Regions from separate parts of the Pseudoalteromonas sp. R86517 genome, predicted to be linked through region 1. Evidence: predicted binding sites of a transcription regulator. Region 1 holds the regulator's gene; the other holds the start of a gene.

Evidence for each region. The regulator ArgR, encoded in region 1, controls arginine synthesis, uptake and breakdown. The targets are predictions, from matches to a motif close to ANTGAATANNTATTCANT.
Region 2: the regulator ArgR is predicted to act here: its motif matches at 5,247-5,264, upstream of SJY38_RS11530 (OadG family protein).

The regions. Positions count from the first base shown of each region.
Region 1 is NZ_JAXHCB010000001.1:220,211-228,239, forward strand. Features, by position in the region: gene SJY38_RS00985 (ABC transporter permease) at 1-652, shown strand, start outside; gene SJY38_RS00990 (ABC transporter ATP-binding protein) at 653-1,699, shown strand; gene SJY38_RS00995 (Dyp-type peroxidase) at 1,743-2,642, shown strand; gene argR (transcriptional regulator ArgR) at 2,639-3,106, opposite strand; gene mdh (malate dehydrogenase) at 3,332-4,264, shown strand; gene ispB (octaprenyl diphosphate synthase) at 4,359-5,330, opposite strand; gene rplU (50S ribosomal protein L21) at 5,752-6,063, shown strand; gene rpmA (50S ribosomal protein L27) at 6,080-6,337, shown strand; gene cgtA (Obg family GTPase CgtA) at 6,474-7,625, shown strand; gene folA (type 3 dihydrofolate reductase) at 7,698-8,029, shown strand, end outside.
Region 2 is NZ_JAXHCB010000001.1:2,550,794-2,558,822, reverse strand. Features, by position in the region: gene alaS (alanine--tRNA ligase) at 1-2,182, shown strand, start outside; gene SJY38_RS11555 (aspartate kinase) at 2,189-3,406, shown strand; gene csrA (carbon storage regulator CsrA) at 3,496-3,687, shown strand; gene SJY38_RS11545 (YcxB family protein) at 3,738-4,205, opposite strand; gene SJY38_RS11540 (hypothetical protein) at 4,362-4,553, opposite strand; gene SJY38_RS11535 (DUF1328 domain-containing protein) at 4,606-4,779, opposite strand; gene SJY38_RS11530 (OadG family protein) at 5,308-5,553, shown strand; gene oadA (sodium-extruding oxaloacetate decarboxylase subunit alpha) at 5,563-7,341, shown strand; gene SJY38_RS11520 (sodium ion-translocating decarboxylase subunit beta) at 7,353-8,029, shown strand, end outside.

The sequences.
Region 1 (8,029 bases):
TAGTTACGCGTGGCAAAGTTTACAAGTAGCTATTATTGTAAGCGTAGTCAGCATAATACTCGCTACACTCATTGTTTTTTATCAGCGTGTGGCAAAGCAAGGCTATTCTTTAATACCTGGTCGCTTAGCGAGCACCGGCTATGCACTGCCAGGTACGGTACTGGCTATTGCTGTGTTATTACCGCTTAGCGCATTAGAAAACTCAATAAATACAGCCCTTGAGAGCTACAACCTAGATATAGGTTTATTACTAACCGGTAGCATTATCACTATTATACTGGCTTACTTAGTGCGCTTTTATGCCATTGCGCACGGTGCTATAGAATCGAGCTTTGTACGTATTAGTCCATCACTGGATATGGCTAGCCAATCTATGGGTAAAAGCCAAGGGCAAACACTGCGCTTAGTGCACCTTCCTTTATTACGTCGAGGTCTTTTAACAGCTGCATTGCTTGTATTTATTGAGTGTATGAAAGAGCTGCCAGCCGCATTACTATTAAGGCCTTTTGACTTTGAAAGTTTAGCCACACATGTATTTCAATATGTGAGCGATGAGCAGCTTGAGCTTGCTTCTATTTCCGCTTTATTTATTGTTTTGGTTGGGTTGATCCCCTTGTATTTTATTAATCGTTCTATGGAGCAACGCAGTTAAATGAGCCGTTTAAATTTACAAGGTGTGGGTTATCACTACAGTGGCACGCACGTGCTACACAATTTAGATTTAACGGTGGGTCAAGACGAAATTGTGTGTTTGCTCGGGGCCAGCGGCTGCGGTAAAACAACCACTTTAAAAGCAATTGCAGGCCTTATTGAAATAAATGAAGGTAGTGTATTTATAGACGGTAAATGTGTAAGCGATAAGCATACATTTGTATCACCAGAGCATCGTAATATAGGGATGATGTTTCAAGATTATGCCCTGTTTCCGCACCTCAGTGTGGCCGATAATATTGCGTTTGGGCTGGGTAAAATAAGCAAAGCGCAAAAACAGCAACGGGTAGAGGAAATGCTAGAGCTAGTGCATTTAACGGGGTGTGCAAAACGCTACCCTCATCAGCTCTCGGGCGGCCAGCAGCAACGCGTGGCTATTGCGCGGGCTTTGGCTTATAAGCCTAGTTTATTGCTTCTTGATGAGCCTTTTTCGAACATAGATACACAAGTACGTTTTGAGTTAATTGCTGATATTAGGCGCATTATTAAAGCGCAGCAGGTTTCTGCGGTATTTGTTAGCCACTCAAAAGAAGAAGCCTTTGCGTTTTCAGACACGCTAGCCATTATGCACCAAGGAAAAATAGCCCAACAAGGTACACCAGAGCAGCTTTTTGCCGTGCCAAAGACAAAGGAGGTTGCAGAGTTTCTGGGTCAGGGCATATACTTAGGCGCAGAAGTGTTAACGGCAACTGAATACACAACGCCTTTTGGTGTCGTGCAATCGCAGCATGAGCATACGCACAGTGCAATGAAAGGGCAGGTGTATATTCGTCCACACCATATTGAGCTTGCGCAAAATACGCAGGCCGATAACCCTCAAGGTGTGAGCATTTTAAGCCGTCGGTTTATAGGCTCGGCTTATGTTTACACTGTTGTAATTGCAGAGCAAGAGATTGAAGTTGCCGCACAATATGGCCAGTCATTTGAAATAAATGAGCAGGTTATAATAAAAATAAAACCTCACACGGTGAATTTTTTCGAATCATAACAAATGTGTTATTCGCTGTGTTTTATAAAGCTAAGGAATAACAATGGCGCAAGCGCAATCTGGGATTTGTGCTGAAGCAAACTTACACGGTTTGCATTTATTTTTTAATGTATTTGATGGTCAAGACGAGTCATTGCGCGCAAAGCTTAAGCGCGTAAGCGCAATTGAAGAAGAGTTCAGTGATCAGTTTTCCGAAGCCATGCTCTCTTGCATGGTGGCTATAGGCGCGCAATATTGGCCGCATATACTACCTGAATATATCCCAAGCGAGCTGCAAAGCTTTCCTAATATAAATCACAGTGATTTTGTTATGCGCGTACAGCCATGTGATTTATTCATACAAATTCGCTCAGACCGAGAAGATGTTAATCACCTTTTTGCATTGCAAATATTAAAGTTGTTTTCGCCCGATGTAGAGCTGGTTGAACAAATTCGCAATTTTAGGTTTTTAGATGGGCGAGACTTTAACGGCTTTATTTATGCAGGCGACACCCCGCATGGACGCCAAAAACGAATCACGGCACTGGTTAATAACCCCGACAGCTTTGAACACCAAGGCAGCTATATTCATGTACAGCGTTATAAGCATGACCTGAGCGTATGGCAGCATTTATCACTAAGCGAGCAAGAGCATATTATGGGGCGCACGCGTTTAGATAACACTTTAATTGAGCCTAAGGTAGATACTAGCCACGCGACTAGAAGTGAGCTAAAAGATGAGAGCGGCCAAGCTATACTGCTTAACCAAAGCATGCCGTATGGCGATGTTTACGAGCAAGGCATGCTAGGTATTACATGCTCAGCATCGGGAAGTGCGTTTGAAAAGGTACTTAACAGCCGCATAGGAAAAGGGGAGTGTTACGACCACTGGCTTGATTTTACTCAAGCCGATATGGGCTCAGCGTTTTTTGCGCCGTCAGTTAGTTTTTTAAAACAGCTTTAAACCGTATCAAATAAAATACGTACGCGCTCTAGTGTAATGTCTATTTCAGATATTTTTGCTGGCGCAATAAAAATAGTGTCATCTCCGGCAATTGTGCCCAATACACCATCAGCTTTGCCTAGTGAGTCTAATAAGCGGGCAATTAACTGCGCAGCGCCTGGGCTGGTGGTTATAATAATCATCATTTCGTTATGCATAATATCAATAACAAGCTGACGTAGTGGGCTTTTAGCAGTCGGTACGCCCATTTCTGCGGGTAGGCAATAAACCATTTCTTGTTTAGCATTACGGGTACGCACAGCGCCAAACTTGCTAAGCATGCGCGACACCTTACTTTGGCTTATATTGTCAAAGCCTTGCTCTTTTAATGCTTCGACTATTTCGCCTTGCGAGCCAAAGTTCTCTTCTTTTAAAAGTGCTTTAAACGCTTTTACCAGCGCTTCTTGTTTGTCTTGTGGTTGCATAGTCTTTATTCATTTTTGTTATTTATAATGCAAATTCTACACAAAAATGAATAATTATGCAGCAGTTGTTTAGTTAACTTGCCAGTTTGCTGCGATAAACCAACAAAGTTTACAACTATGGTCGAAAATATACCTGAAATAAGCAGGATAAATTTGTTTTTAGTCGCTAATTTCATTATCTTAAGAGCCACAAATATTTCCTACCTCAAATTACGGAGAATTCCAATGAAAGTTGCTGTATTAGGTGCTGCAGGCGGTATCGGTCAAGCGTTGTCTTTATTATTAAAAACAGGCTTACCAGCTGGTTCTGAATTATCACTTTACGATGTTGCACCAGTTGTACCAGGTGTTGCGGTTGACCTATCTCACATCCCTACAGATGTTAAAGTAGCAGGTTTTGGCGCAGACGATTTAAATAAAGCGCTTGAAGGGTGTGATATCGTACTTATCCCAGCGGGTATGCCACGTAAACCAGGTATGGATCGTGCGGATTTATTTAACGTAAACGCAGGTATCATCAAAACATTAGCAGAAGGCATTGTTGCTAGCTGTCCTAAAGCGTTAGTGGGTGTTATCACTAACCCAGTAAACGGCACTGTGCCAATTGTTGCTGAAGTATTCAAAAAAGCAGGTACTTACGACGCTAAGCGCGTATTCGGTATCACTACGCTTGACGTAATTCGTTCAGAAGCATTTGTTGCTGAGCTTAAAGGCGTAGACGTAGCAACTGTTAAAGTACCAGTAATTGGTGGCCACTCTGGCACAACTATTCTTCCTCTACTTTCTCAAGTTGAAGGCGTAAGCTTCACTGAAGAAGAAGTAGCTACACTTACTCCACGCATCCAAAATGCAGGTACTGAAGTAGTAAATGCTAAAGCGGGCGGTGGTTCAGCTACATTATCTATGGGTGCTGCTGCAGCACGTTTTTGTATGTCTTTAGTTAAAGGCCTACAAGGTGAAGACGTAGTAGATTACGCATACGTTGCTGTTGAAAATGGCGATGCAGAGTACTTTGCTCACCCAGTACGTTTAGGCACAAACGGCGTAGAAGAAATTCTTTCTTACGGCGAGCTAAGCGCATTTGAAGAAAAAGCTAAAAACGACATGCTTGAAACTCTGAAAAAAGACATCAAAGAAGGTGTTGATTTCATGGCGTAATAGCCAAGTTATGCACAAAAAAGCCTGCTTATGCAGGCTTTTTTATTGCTCGAAAATTATGGCCCTTAAATACTAATTAAGGGAGGCTGCAAAGTTAGTGATCTCGCTCTACAGCTATACGCGCTAAGCTGATTAACGCTTGCTTGTACTGCGACTCTGCTAAAAAGTCTAAACAGGCAATGGCCTTGTCTGCTTCTTGCTGCGCCTTTTGCATTGTAAATTCAAGTGCGTTGGTTTGTTTAAGTGCCGTTAAAATAGCCTCAAGGTTATCCATACCATTGCAATGCTCAATGGCATCACGAATAAGGGCTCTTTGCTGATCACTGCCGTGCTTCATTGCATATATTAGCGGTAAGGTTGGCTTACCTTCTGCTAAATCATCACCAATATTTTTACCTAATTGGTCAGCGTCTGCGTTGTAATCAAGCACGTCATCAACTAACTGAAAAGCAGTACCTAAGTGCATACCATATAAATTAAGCGCATCTAACACACTGTTATCTTGCTCGGTAATAATAGCTGCAAGCCCTGTAGCGGCTTCAAATAATTTAGCCGTTTTAGAGTAAATAACCTGCATGTAACTTGCTTCGGTGGTATTAGGGTCGTTGCAATTCATAAGTTGCAATACTTCACCCTCAGCAATCACGTTGGTGGCATCAGCAAGCACTTGCATAATTTGCATTTTGCCAAGCCCCACCATAAGTTGAAACGAGCGGGTGTAAATAAAATCCCCAACCAGCACGCTGGCAGCATTACCAAATTCGGCATTTGCAGTCGGTGTACCACGGCGCAGGTTAGATTCATCAACAACATCATCATGTAATAGTGTTGCAGTATGAATAAATTCAACAATCGTTGCCAAAGTAATGTGATCTTTACCTTGGTAACCCAAAGCTCTTGCTGCCAATATTGCCAGCATCGGGCGTACGCGTTTGCCGCCGCTGTTAACGATGTACAAACCAAGTTGATTGACTAACGCCACATCTGAGCGCATTTGCGCGTGTATAAGTTGATTGACGTCATTCATATCGCTTTCGATTAACGCCTGGATAGCTTTTATATCCATTGATCTCCGAGCCAATTTTTATGTGTGAACGGCGCCGATTGTACAACAAAAAAAGCACTAGCTCGATATTTTGTGACGATTCATTAAAAAAACCGAGTTAAAAACCTTAATTAGCGCTTAATTAGGGTATTTAATTGTATATTTCACACTCAAAGGGCGGCTATTTATTGCGCAGTTAATGGGTTCTGGAGTAGGCATAGCGACACGCAAATTTATTTTGTCTTTGCACTAAAAAGCGCTTGGCAACAGGGCAATTTAATATAAAATGGGGGAAATATTGAATTGCTCTCAATGCAGCTACTTTTTATTCATTTTAATTACAAAATAGGCTTGCTAGTTTTTATGCATTAGCGTAAACTTCGCGCCCTATCGAAGAATATTTTAGTTGCGTCGATTTGAGGGCGCACAGACGGAGTTAATTATGTACGCGGTTTTCCAAAGTGGTGGTAAACAGCATCGTGTGACTGAAGGTCAAACGATTCGTCTTGAAAAATTAGACGTTGAAACTGGTGCAGCAGTTGAATTTGATTCAGTACTTTTAGTTGCTGATGGTGAGAAAATCGAGATCGGTGTACCGTTCGTAAACGGTGGTAAAGTAACAGCTGAGGTTGTTTCACATGGTCGCGGTGAGAAGATTAAGGTTGTTAAATTTAGACGCCGTAAGCATTCTCGTAAGCAAATGGGCCATCGTCAATGGTTCACTGAAGTTAAAATCACTGGCATTAGCGCTTAATTAGAGGTACTTAGAAATGGCACATAAAAAAGCAGCTGGTAGTACTCGTAACGGTCGCGATTCAGAAAGCAAACGCCTAGGTGTTAAGCGTTTTGGTGGCGAATCAGTTCTAGCGGGTAGCATCATTGTTCGTCAACGTGGTACTCGTTTCCACGCTGGCGCAAACGTAGGTATCGGTAAAGACCACACTATCTTCGCAAAAGCAGATGGTAAAGTTCAATTTGAACAAAAAGGTCCTTTAAACCGTAAATACGTAACTATCGTAGCTGAGTAATCAGTAAGGTAGTAAAAAACCCCGCCTTTGCGGGGTTTTTTGTTTTCAGAAACGTCAAATATATACCCAAGCCTGCATTTACGTTGGCTTGGGTATATAATAGTTAAATTAAAGCCAATCCCTAAAGTGAGTAATCATGAAGTTTGTAGATGAAGTAGAAATTCGCGCAGAAGCTGGTGACGGCGGCAGCGGTGTCGTGTCTTTCCGTCGAGAAAAATATGTACCAGACGGTGGCCCGGACGGCGGTGACGGTGGAGACGGTGGTAGTGTTTATCTACAAGCTGATGAAAACTTAAATACCCTAATTGATTACCAGTTTGAGCGTTTTCACCGTGCAGAGCGTGGTACTAATGGTCAAAGCCGTAACTGTACAGGTAAAAAGGGCGAAGACTTGGTAGTAAAAGTACCTGTTGGTACACGTATTACCGACGTTGACACTCAAGAGGCGTTAGGCGATTTAACGCAGCATGGTCAAAAAATTGTGGTTGCAAAAGGTGGTTTCCATGGCTTGGGGAATGCACGTTTTAAATCAAGTACTAACCGTGCTCCACGTCAAAAAACGTTAGGTACTCCAGGTGAAGTTCGTAACCTTAAATTAGAGCTTATGCTACTTGCCGATGTAGGCCTGTTAGGGTTGCCAAATGCAGGTAAATCAACGTTTATTCGCAGTGTATCGGCAGCAAAGCCAAAAGTAGCTGATTACCCGTTTACCACGCTAATTCCTAATTTAGGGGTTGTGCGCCCAGAGGCTAACAAATCGTTTGTAATAGCCGATATTCCGGGCTTAATTGAAGGTGCCTCAGACGGCGCAGGCCTAGGTATTCGCTTTTTGAAGCATTTAGAGCGTTGTCGTGTATTGTTACACGTGATTGACGTTATGCCTGTTGATGGTTCAAACCCTGTTGATAATGCATTTGCCATTATTAACGAGTTACACCAATACAGCCCTAAGCTTGCTGAAAAGCCACGCTGGTTAGTGTTTAATAAAATAGACTTATTACCAGAAGATGAAGCGCAAGCTTTGTGTGAGCAAATTGCGCAAGAGCTAGGTGAAGAAGAAAACGTTTACCGTATTTCAGCAGTCAATAAGCTTAATACTCAGCCATTAATTCACGATATTATGGCATTACTTGATAGCATGCCTAAAGAGAAGTTCGTTGAGATTGAAGACGAAGAAGTTGAGTTCAAGTGGGATACCTACCATCAAAAAGCAACCAAAGGCGATGATGATGATTGGGACGACTGGGATGAAGACGACTACGATGTAGAAGTGGTCTACGAGCGTTAATAAAAAACATATTTTAAAAAGGAGCATAAGCTCCTTTTTTATTTTTTAAGAATAAAGTACTAGGTATTTGATGTGATAATTTCAATGATCGCCGCAATGGCAAATAACCGTGTAATTGGTCTTGATAATAAAATGCCGTGGCATTTACCCGCCGATCTACAGCATTTCAAAAAGGTAACAACAGGCAAACCTGTCGTTATGGGGCGTAAAACATTTGAATCGATAGGTCGTCCTTTACCTGAACGTCGCAACATAATTATTACCCGTAATAGCCAGTATAGCGCTCAAGGTATTGAGACGGTCACCACCCCAGAGGCTGCGCTAGAGCTGGTTAAAGCCGAAGAAGAGGTGATGATAATTGGCGGTGGTAATATTTATCAGCAGTTTTTACCAAGTGCCGATCG
Region 2 (8,029 bases), 2.3 Mb from region 1:
CTTTTGGCACAATGATATTGGCCTAAGCGAAGATCGTATTATTCGTATTGCTACCTCAGATAACTTTTGGTCAATGGGCGATACTGGCCCATGTGGTCCGTGTTCTGAAATATTTTACGATCACGGTGAGCACATTTGGGGTGGTCCTCCGGGCTCGCCTGAAGAAGATGGCGACCGCTTTATAGAAATTTGGAACCTTGTATTTATGCAGTACAACCGTCAAAGCGACGGTACTATGGAGCCGCTGCCTAAACAATCTGTTGATACAGGTATGGGCCTTGAGCGTATTGCTGCTATTTTACAAGGCGTGCATTCAAACTACGAAATCGACTTGTTCCAAGGCTTAATCGCAGCTGCGGCAAGTGTAACTAACGCACAAGATTTAAACGATAAATCGCTACGCGTTGTTGCGGATCATATTCGTTCGTGTGCGTTTTTAATTTCTGATGGTGTTATGCCATCAAATGAAGGCCGTGGTTATGTATTGCGTCGTATTATTCGTCGTGCAGTACGCCATGGTAACAAGCTTGGTGCACAAGGTGCGTTTTTCTATAAACTGGTTGCAGCGCTTATTGAACAAATGGGCCAAGCCTACCCAGAGCTTGCAAAGCAGCAAGAAATTATCGAAAAAGTACTGCGTATTGAAGAAGAACAATTTGGTAAAACCCTTGAGCGTGGCTTAGCTATTTTAGAAGAGAGCCTAAGCGAGCTTAAAGGCGATGTTATTCCTGGTGATTTAGTATTTAAATTATACGACACCTATGGTTTCCCTGCTGATTTAACGGCCGATGTAGCCCGTGAGCGCCAAATGACAATAGACCATGCAGGCTTTGAAGAGTGCATGGCTGTACAGCGTAAAACAGCGCAGCAAGCTGGTAAATTTGGTGCCGATTACAACGAGCAATTAAAGTCAGAAAAACACACTGAGTTTAAAGGCTACGACAGCACACATCATAGCGCTACAGTAGTAGAAGTGTTTGCAAATGGTGAGTCGGTTTCTATTTTAGAAGACGGCCAACAAGGCATTGTTGTACTTAACCATACGCCATTTTATGCTGAATCTGGTGGCCAAACAGGCGATACCGGTACCATTACTGTTGCAGGTGGCGAGTTTACAGTAACTAACACTACTAAGCTGGGTAATGCGTTTGCGCACCATGGTAGCGTACAAGGGCGCATTGCGGTTAACGATAAAGTAGATGCCACTATTGATGATGCACGCCGTGAACGCATTAAGAAAAATCACACAGCTACGCATATTTTACACGAAGCATTGCGCCAATTACTAGGTGAACACGTAAGCCAAAAAGGCTCGCTGGTTGAGCCTGAGCGTTTACGTTTTGACTTCTCGCACTTTGAAGCTGTTACTAAAGACGAGCTACGTGAAATTGAGCGTGTAGTTAACGATGAAATTCGTCGTAACTTTGCCCTAAACACTGAGCTTATGGCGATTGATGACGCTAAAGCAAAAGGGGCAATGGCGCTGTTTGGCGAAAAGTACGACGATGAAGTACGCGTAGTAACCATTGGCGATTACTCAATTGAACTGTGTGGCGGTACGCATGTAGAGCGCGCGGGTGATATTGGCTTATTTAAAATTGTATCTGAAAGCGGTATTGCTGCAGGCGTACGCCGTATTGAAGCAGTAACAGGCGCAGATGCAGTGGCGTATGTAAGCGAGCAAGAAAAACAGCTAAACGATGTAGCGGCGCTGGTAAAAGGTGATAGCGCATCGGTACTTGAAAAAGTAACTGCGCTTCTTGAAAAGTCTAAAGGTCTTGAAAAGCAAATTGCACAGCTTAACGATAAGCTAGCCAGTGCAGCGGGTGCATCTTTACTTGATTCGATTGTTGAAATTAATGGCGTTAAGCTACTAGTGGCAAACGTTGAAGGGACTGAATCTAAAGCGCTTCGTGGTATGGTTGACGACCTTAAAAACAAGATTGGCTCAGGTGTTATTGCACTGGGTGTTGCCAGCGGCGAAAAAGTAAGCCTAATTGCCGGTGTAACGAAAGATTTAACCGGTAAAGTTAAAGCTGGTGAGCTTGTAAACCACATGGCAGGCCAAGTAGGCGGTAAAGGGGGCGGTCGTCCTGATATGGCACAAGCGGGTGGTTCACAGCCTGAAAACCTAAACGCCGCGCTTGAAAGCGTAACAGCCTGGGTAAGCGAGAAAGTTTAAGCTTACGTGGCACTTATTGTCCAAAAGTTTGGCGGCACTTCGGTTGGCTCTATTGAGCGAATAGAAGCGGTCGCCGACCTTGTTGTTAAAACTAAGCAGCAAGGTCATCAAGTGGTTGTGGTTCTTTCGGCCATGTCGGGAGAAACCAACCGCTTAATTAACCTCGCCAAGCAAATAGATACTCGCCCGAGTAGCCGAGAATTAGACGTACTTATTAGCACTGGAGAACAGGTTTCTGTTTCGCTCCTTGCTATGGCTATTATAAAACGTGGCCATTCGGCTGTAAGCCTACTAGCCGATCAGGTTAATATTCAAACCGATAACATGTTTGGTAAAGCCCGTATTGAAGAGGTTGCTGCAACGCGTTTAAAGCATGAGCTTGAGCATAATCGGGTTGCGATTATTGCCGGTTTTCAGGGGCGCGATGTAGAGGGCAATATTACAACCCTTGGACGCGGCGGCACCGATACCTCTGCGGTGGAAATAGCCGCGGCAATAAAAGCCGATGAATGTCAGATCTATACCGACGTTGATGGCGTATACACTACTGATCCTCGTGTAGAACCAAATGCACAGCGAATGCGTCATGTAACGTTTGCCGAAATGCTAGAGCTGGCAAGCTTAGGCGCAAAAGTATTGCATATTCGTGCTGTTGAGTCGGCTGGTAATCATAAAATGCCGCTAAGGGTGCTTTCGAGTTTTGAGCCCGATGAAGGAACGCTAATAAGTTTTGAGGAGAGCGATATGCCAACTAAGGTTGTGTCGGGGATTGCGTTTAATCGTGACGAATGCTTGATAAAGGTACATGGCGTACCATACTGTGTTCATTCTCTTACAAAAATTTTGAAACTTTTTGCAGAAAATGGCATCGAAATAGATATGATTAGTCAAGTTAATCATAACTTTGAAAAAATAGACTATGCTTTTACTGTGCATTCAAATGACTATTTGCAAGCACACGATTTACTAACTCAACAACAGGTAAATCTGCAGGCTGATAGCATTTCTAGTGATACAACAGTTGCAAAAGTGTCGGCTGTTGGCATAGGAATGAAGTCTCACAGTGGTGTAGCGCATCAATTTTTTGATGCATTGGCGCAAGAAGGCATACACATAGTTTTAGTATCGACGTCTGAAATCAAGGTATCGGTTTTAATTGACGAGAAGTATTTAGAACTAGCAGCAAGAGCGTTACACTCAGAATTTTTAACAGAAAATGGATAGTTTGGGAGTTTTTACTTACTTTTCAATCAATTTTTCATTAAAATGGTCAAGCGGAATCTTATAATTTATTGGAACATGGGAGCAAGAGAATGCTAATACTAACTCGTAGAGTAGGTGAAACCCTAATGATTGGTGACGAAGTAACTGTTACTGTATTAGGTGTTAAAGGAAATCAAGTTCGAATTGGTGTTAACGCACCTAAAGACGTTTCAGTGCATCGTGAAGAGATTTACATGCGTATACAAGCTGAAAAGTCTAACCCTAATCCGGGCAATGCTTAATCAACACGTATACTTAGCTGAGTAATGCACTTAGCTATACCAAAAGCCACTCACTGAGTGGCTTTTTTGTTTATAAAATCGCGCATTTCATCGGTTAATACACTGCTAGAAATATATTGCATACCTTTATTATGGTGCACTAAGTAGCCGTGGTTGGTTTTAATAATATGGGTTATTTCTGCCCACTTAAATGTATGGCTTTTATAGTGGTTTTCGGTGCTAATAGCGTCATCGGTAAACGAAAGAGTAACCTCTGAGCCCGAAGCACGACTAAACATTTGGCGCGTAACCCACCAAGGCCTACGGTAATAAAAGGCAACGCATTCTAATACACCTAGCATTATTAAAAATGTACCTAGGTAATGATCGTCCATAGCGTAAATACTAATTAAACCTAAGCACACCAGTAATGCCAGCAAAAAATACTTTGGCTTAGCTGCTTTACTATAAGAGTGGGACTCGTCAAAGCATTCGTAGTAGTAGGGTTTATCGAGTGTGTAAGTGGTGGTCAGTGCCATAATTGCTAATAAGTAATAGTTTTCGCTATTTTAACAAGCTAGCGTAAAAATCACACCCGTTAATGTAGGCTATGCATTATAAGAGTTAGAAGCCGCTTTTTATTAGCGCACAAAAAAACGGCTTATTAAAAGCCGTTTTTTACGTTACCAAACAGATTAACAGTTAGTTTCTTCTGCGTTAACGCCTTCTTTTACATTTTCACATGCATCTTCAACAGAGTTTTGCACGTCAGTTACTGCTTCATCAATACGCTCACCTGCTTCTTCTGCGTGGTTGTCTTCACAACCCATCATAAAGAAACCTGCAAATACGGCGATTAGTGCTGCTTTTAAAGTTGTTGAGTTCATAATGTAATTCCTTGTATATGTTGATTGTTTAGTGTTTTAAGTATGTTAGTAGCTACCTGGGCGATTTACCGCGCAGCGCACCTGAAACTAAAGAAATCACTAAAAGTACTAAAAAGATAAAGAATATAATTTTTGCTATACCAGCTGCGGCACCTGCGATACCACCAAAACCTAACACTGCAGCGATTAAAGCAATAACTAAAAATGTAATTGTCCAGCGTAACATTGTTTTCTCCTTGGTTATCAAATTCGTTCGAAAGTAATAATGCCAGTTGCGTGCCAGAGTTTAATTTTATTAATTTTCAATATGTTATGGTTTTTTGAACGAAGGTTGTAAATTTAGGATTGGTAAGTTTTACGTTTAACGATGTAACTTATTCACACTATTGTAAAGAGAGTGAAAAAATAAATATTTTTTGTGCGCTGCTTTACTAGTCTTGGTAAGACCAATTTACATTTTAGCCCAAGCTGATTTTTTACCTGCCGTTTAACTTACTATTTTTTATGATTTTTAAGTTGTTTTGGGTTTAACCATATAACCTTTGCCTATAACGGTTATTTTTATCATCTATATCTAAGCTAATTTAACCCTGTATTAGCTATGTTAACTATTGTGGCTGTATGTTAGTTTAATTTTAATTGGTTTTACCAATTGACAGGTGGTGGACAAAGTTAAAAGTTTTGTTATCATTCGGTGAATAATTATTTAAATAAAGCGGTTTTTTATATCGCTATATAGTGCAGGGGGAGAAAAATGGATATAGGAGCTGTACTCACAACCGCAGGTAGCTTGATGCTTACGGGCATGGTGGGCGTGTTTGTATTTCTTTCAATATTGATTGGTGCTGTGTCACTCATGTCTAACTTGGTTGCTCGTTTTGACGAGGCTGAAGTTGCAATACCGGTTAAATCACCATCTTTAAAATCTCAAGGTGTGCCAAACGAGCACATCGCTGCTATTAGTGCTGCCATTGCTCAGTACAAATCAAATAATAAATAAGAGGCACACATGGCTAAATTAAAATTAACAGAACTTGTTTTACGCGATGCTCATCAGTCTTTACTTGCAACCCGTATGCGCTTAGATGACATGCTACCTATTGCTAGCAAACTTGATGATGCCGGTTATTGGTCTATTGAGTCGTGGGGCGGCGCTACGTTTGACTCGTGTATTCGTTATTTAGGTGAAGATCCGTGGGAGCGTATTCGTGCCCTTAAAAAAGCAATGCCCAATACTAAACAGCAAATGCTATTACGTGGGCAAAATTTATTGGGTTACCGCCACTATGCCGATGACGTGGTAGAAAAGTTTGTAGAGCGTGCCCACAAAAATGGTGTAGATGTATTTCGTATTTTTGACGCCATGAACGATGTGCGTAACTTAGAAACGGCAATTAAAGCGGCTGTAAAAGTAGGAGCACACGCACAAGGCACTATTTCTTATACTGTAAGCCCTGTGCATACCCTTGATATGTGGTTAACCCTTGCAAAACAGCTAGAGGATTTAGGTTGTCACTCTATTTGTATTAAAGATATGGCAGGCTTATTAAAACCATACGATGCAGAGCAACTTATTAAAGGGCTAAAAGAAACCGTTTCTATCCCTATTGCTATGCAGTGCCATGCAACCACAGGTTTAAGTACCGCTACGTATCAAAAAGCCATTGATGCAGGTATTGATATGCTTGATACCGCAATTTCTTCAATGAGTATGACTTACGGTCATTCAGCTACAGAAACCATTGTAGCGATTGTTGAAGGAACGCCCCGCGATACCGAATTAGATTTAAACCAGCTAGAAGAAATAGCGGCTTACTTTAGAGATGTACGTAAAAAGTACGCTGCCTTTGAGGGGAGCCTTAAAGGTGTTGATGGCCGTATTTTACTCGCGCAAGTACCTGGTGGCATGTTAACCAACATGGAAAACCAACTTAAAGAGCAAGGCGCAGCAGATAAGCTAAATGAAGTATTACTTGAGATCCCACGCGTGCGTGAGGATTTAGGTTTTATTCCGCTAGTTACTCCAACATCGCAAATTGTAGGCACACAAGCAGTACTAAATGTGCTTACGGGTGAGCGTTATAAAACAATTACCAAAGAAACCGCCGGTGTTTTAAAAGGCGAGTATGGTTTAACACCTGCGCCTATGAACAAAGAGCTGCAAGAGCGAGTGCTTGATGGCTGTGAGGTTATTACGTGTCGCCCTGCAGATAATATAGCCCCAGAGCTTGCATCGCTTGAAGCAGAGCTGCAAAAAGAAGCGCAAGAACAAGGTTTAACACTTGCTGATGAGCAAATAGATGATGTGCTTACCTATGCATTATTCCCACAGGTTGGCCTTAAATTTATTAAAAACCGTAACAACCCAGATGCCTTTGAAGCAGTGCCAAGTGCTGATGATGCAAACACTAAGCCTGCAGCAAAACCTGCAAGTAACAAAGGTGTTAGCGCTGAGCAATACAGCGTTAAAGTTGACGGTAAAGTTTACGATGTAGTGGTTGCGCAAGGTGGCGAGCTTAAAGAGGTAACGCTAAAAGATTCAGAGCACTTACCACAATCAGCATCGGTTGCATCAGGTGAAACACTGAATGCGCCACTGGCAGGTAATATTTTTAAAGTAAAAGTAAAAGCAGGCCAAGCCGTAAACGAAGGCGATGTGGTTGTTATTATGGAAGCGATGAAAATGGAAACCGAGGTTCGTGCAATGCACTCAGGTACTGTGGCTGAGGTCTTAGTGTCTGAAGGTGATGCTGTGACAACGGGCGATGCAATTATAGCGATGGCGTAGGAGTAGCTTTAATGGAAGGTCTTTTAAACCTTTGGCATGCTACCGGCATTGCTAACTTTACGTTTCCTGGCTTAATAATGATTGCGGTAGGGTGTTTGTTGTTGTTTTTAGCCATTGCTAAAAACTTTGAGCCCCTATTACTGCTGCCGATTGGCTTTGGCGCAATACTGACTAATATTCCGGTTGCTGGGCTTTCTGACCCAGGTGGTTTGCTTTATTACGTGTACTACGTTGGTATTGATACGGGGATCTTCCCTTTATTAATTTTTATGGGAGTAGGGGCGCTGACTGATTTTAGTGCGCTTATTGCCAACCCGCGTATGTTATTACTGGGTGCAGCCGCGCAGTTTGGTATTTTTGCCACCTTGTTTGGGGCAATTTTATTAAACTATGTACCTGGCTTTGAATTTAGCTTACAAGATGCCTCAGCCATTGCCATTATTGGTGGTGCCGATGGCCCTACAGCCATATTTTTAGCATCTAAGCTTGCCCCTGATTTACTAGGTGCCATTGCGGTTGCTGCTTATTCTTATATGGCGTTAGTGCCAATTATTCAGCCGCCAATTATGCGCGCATTAACTACACCTGATGAGCGTGCTATTAAAATGCCAGAGCTGCGCAAAGTATCTAAAAAAGAGAAAATAGTATTTCCTTTAATGGTACTGAGCTTAACCGCTATGTTTTTACC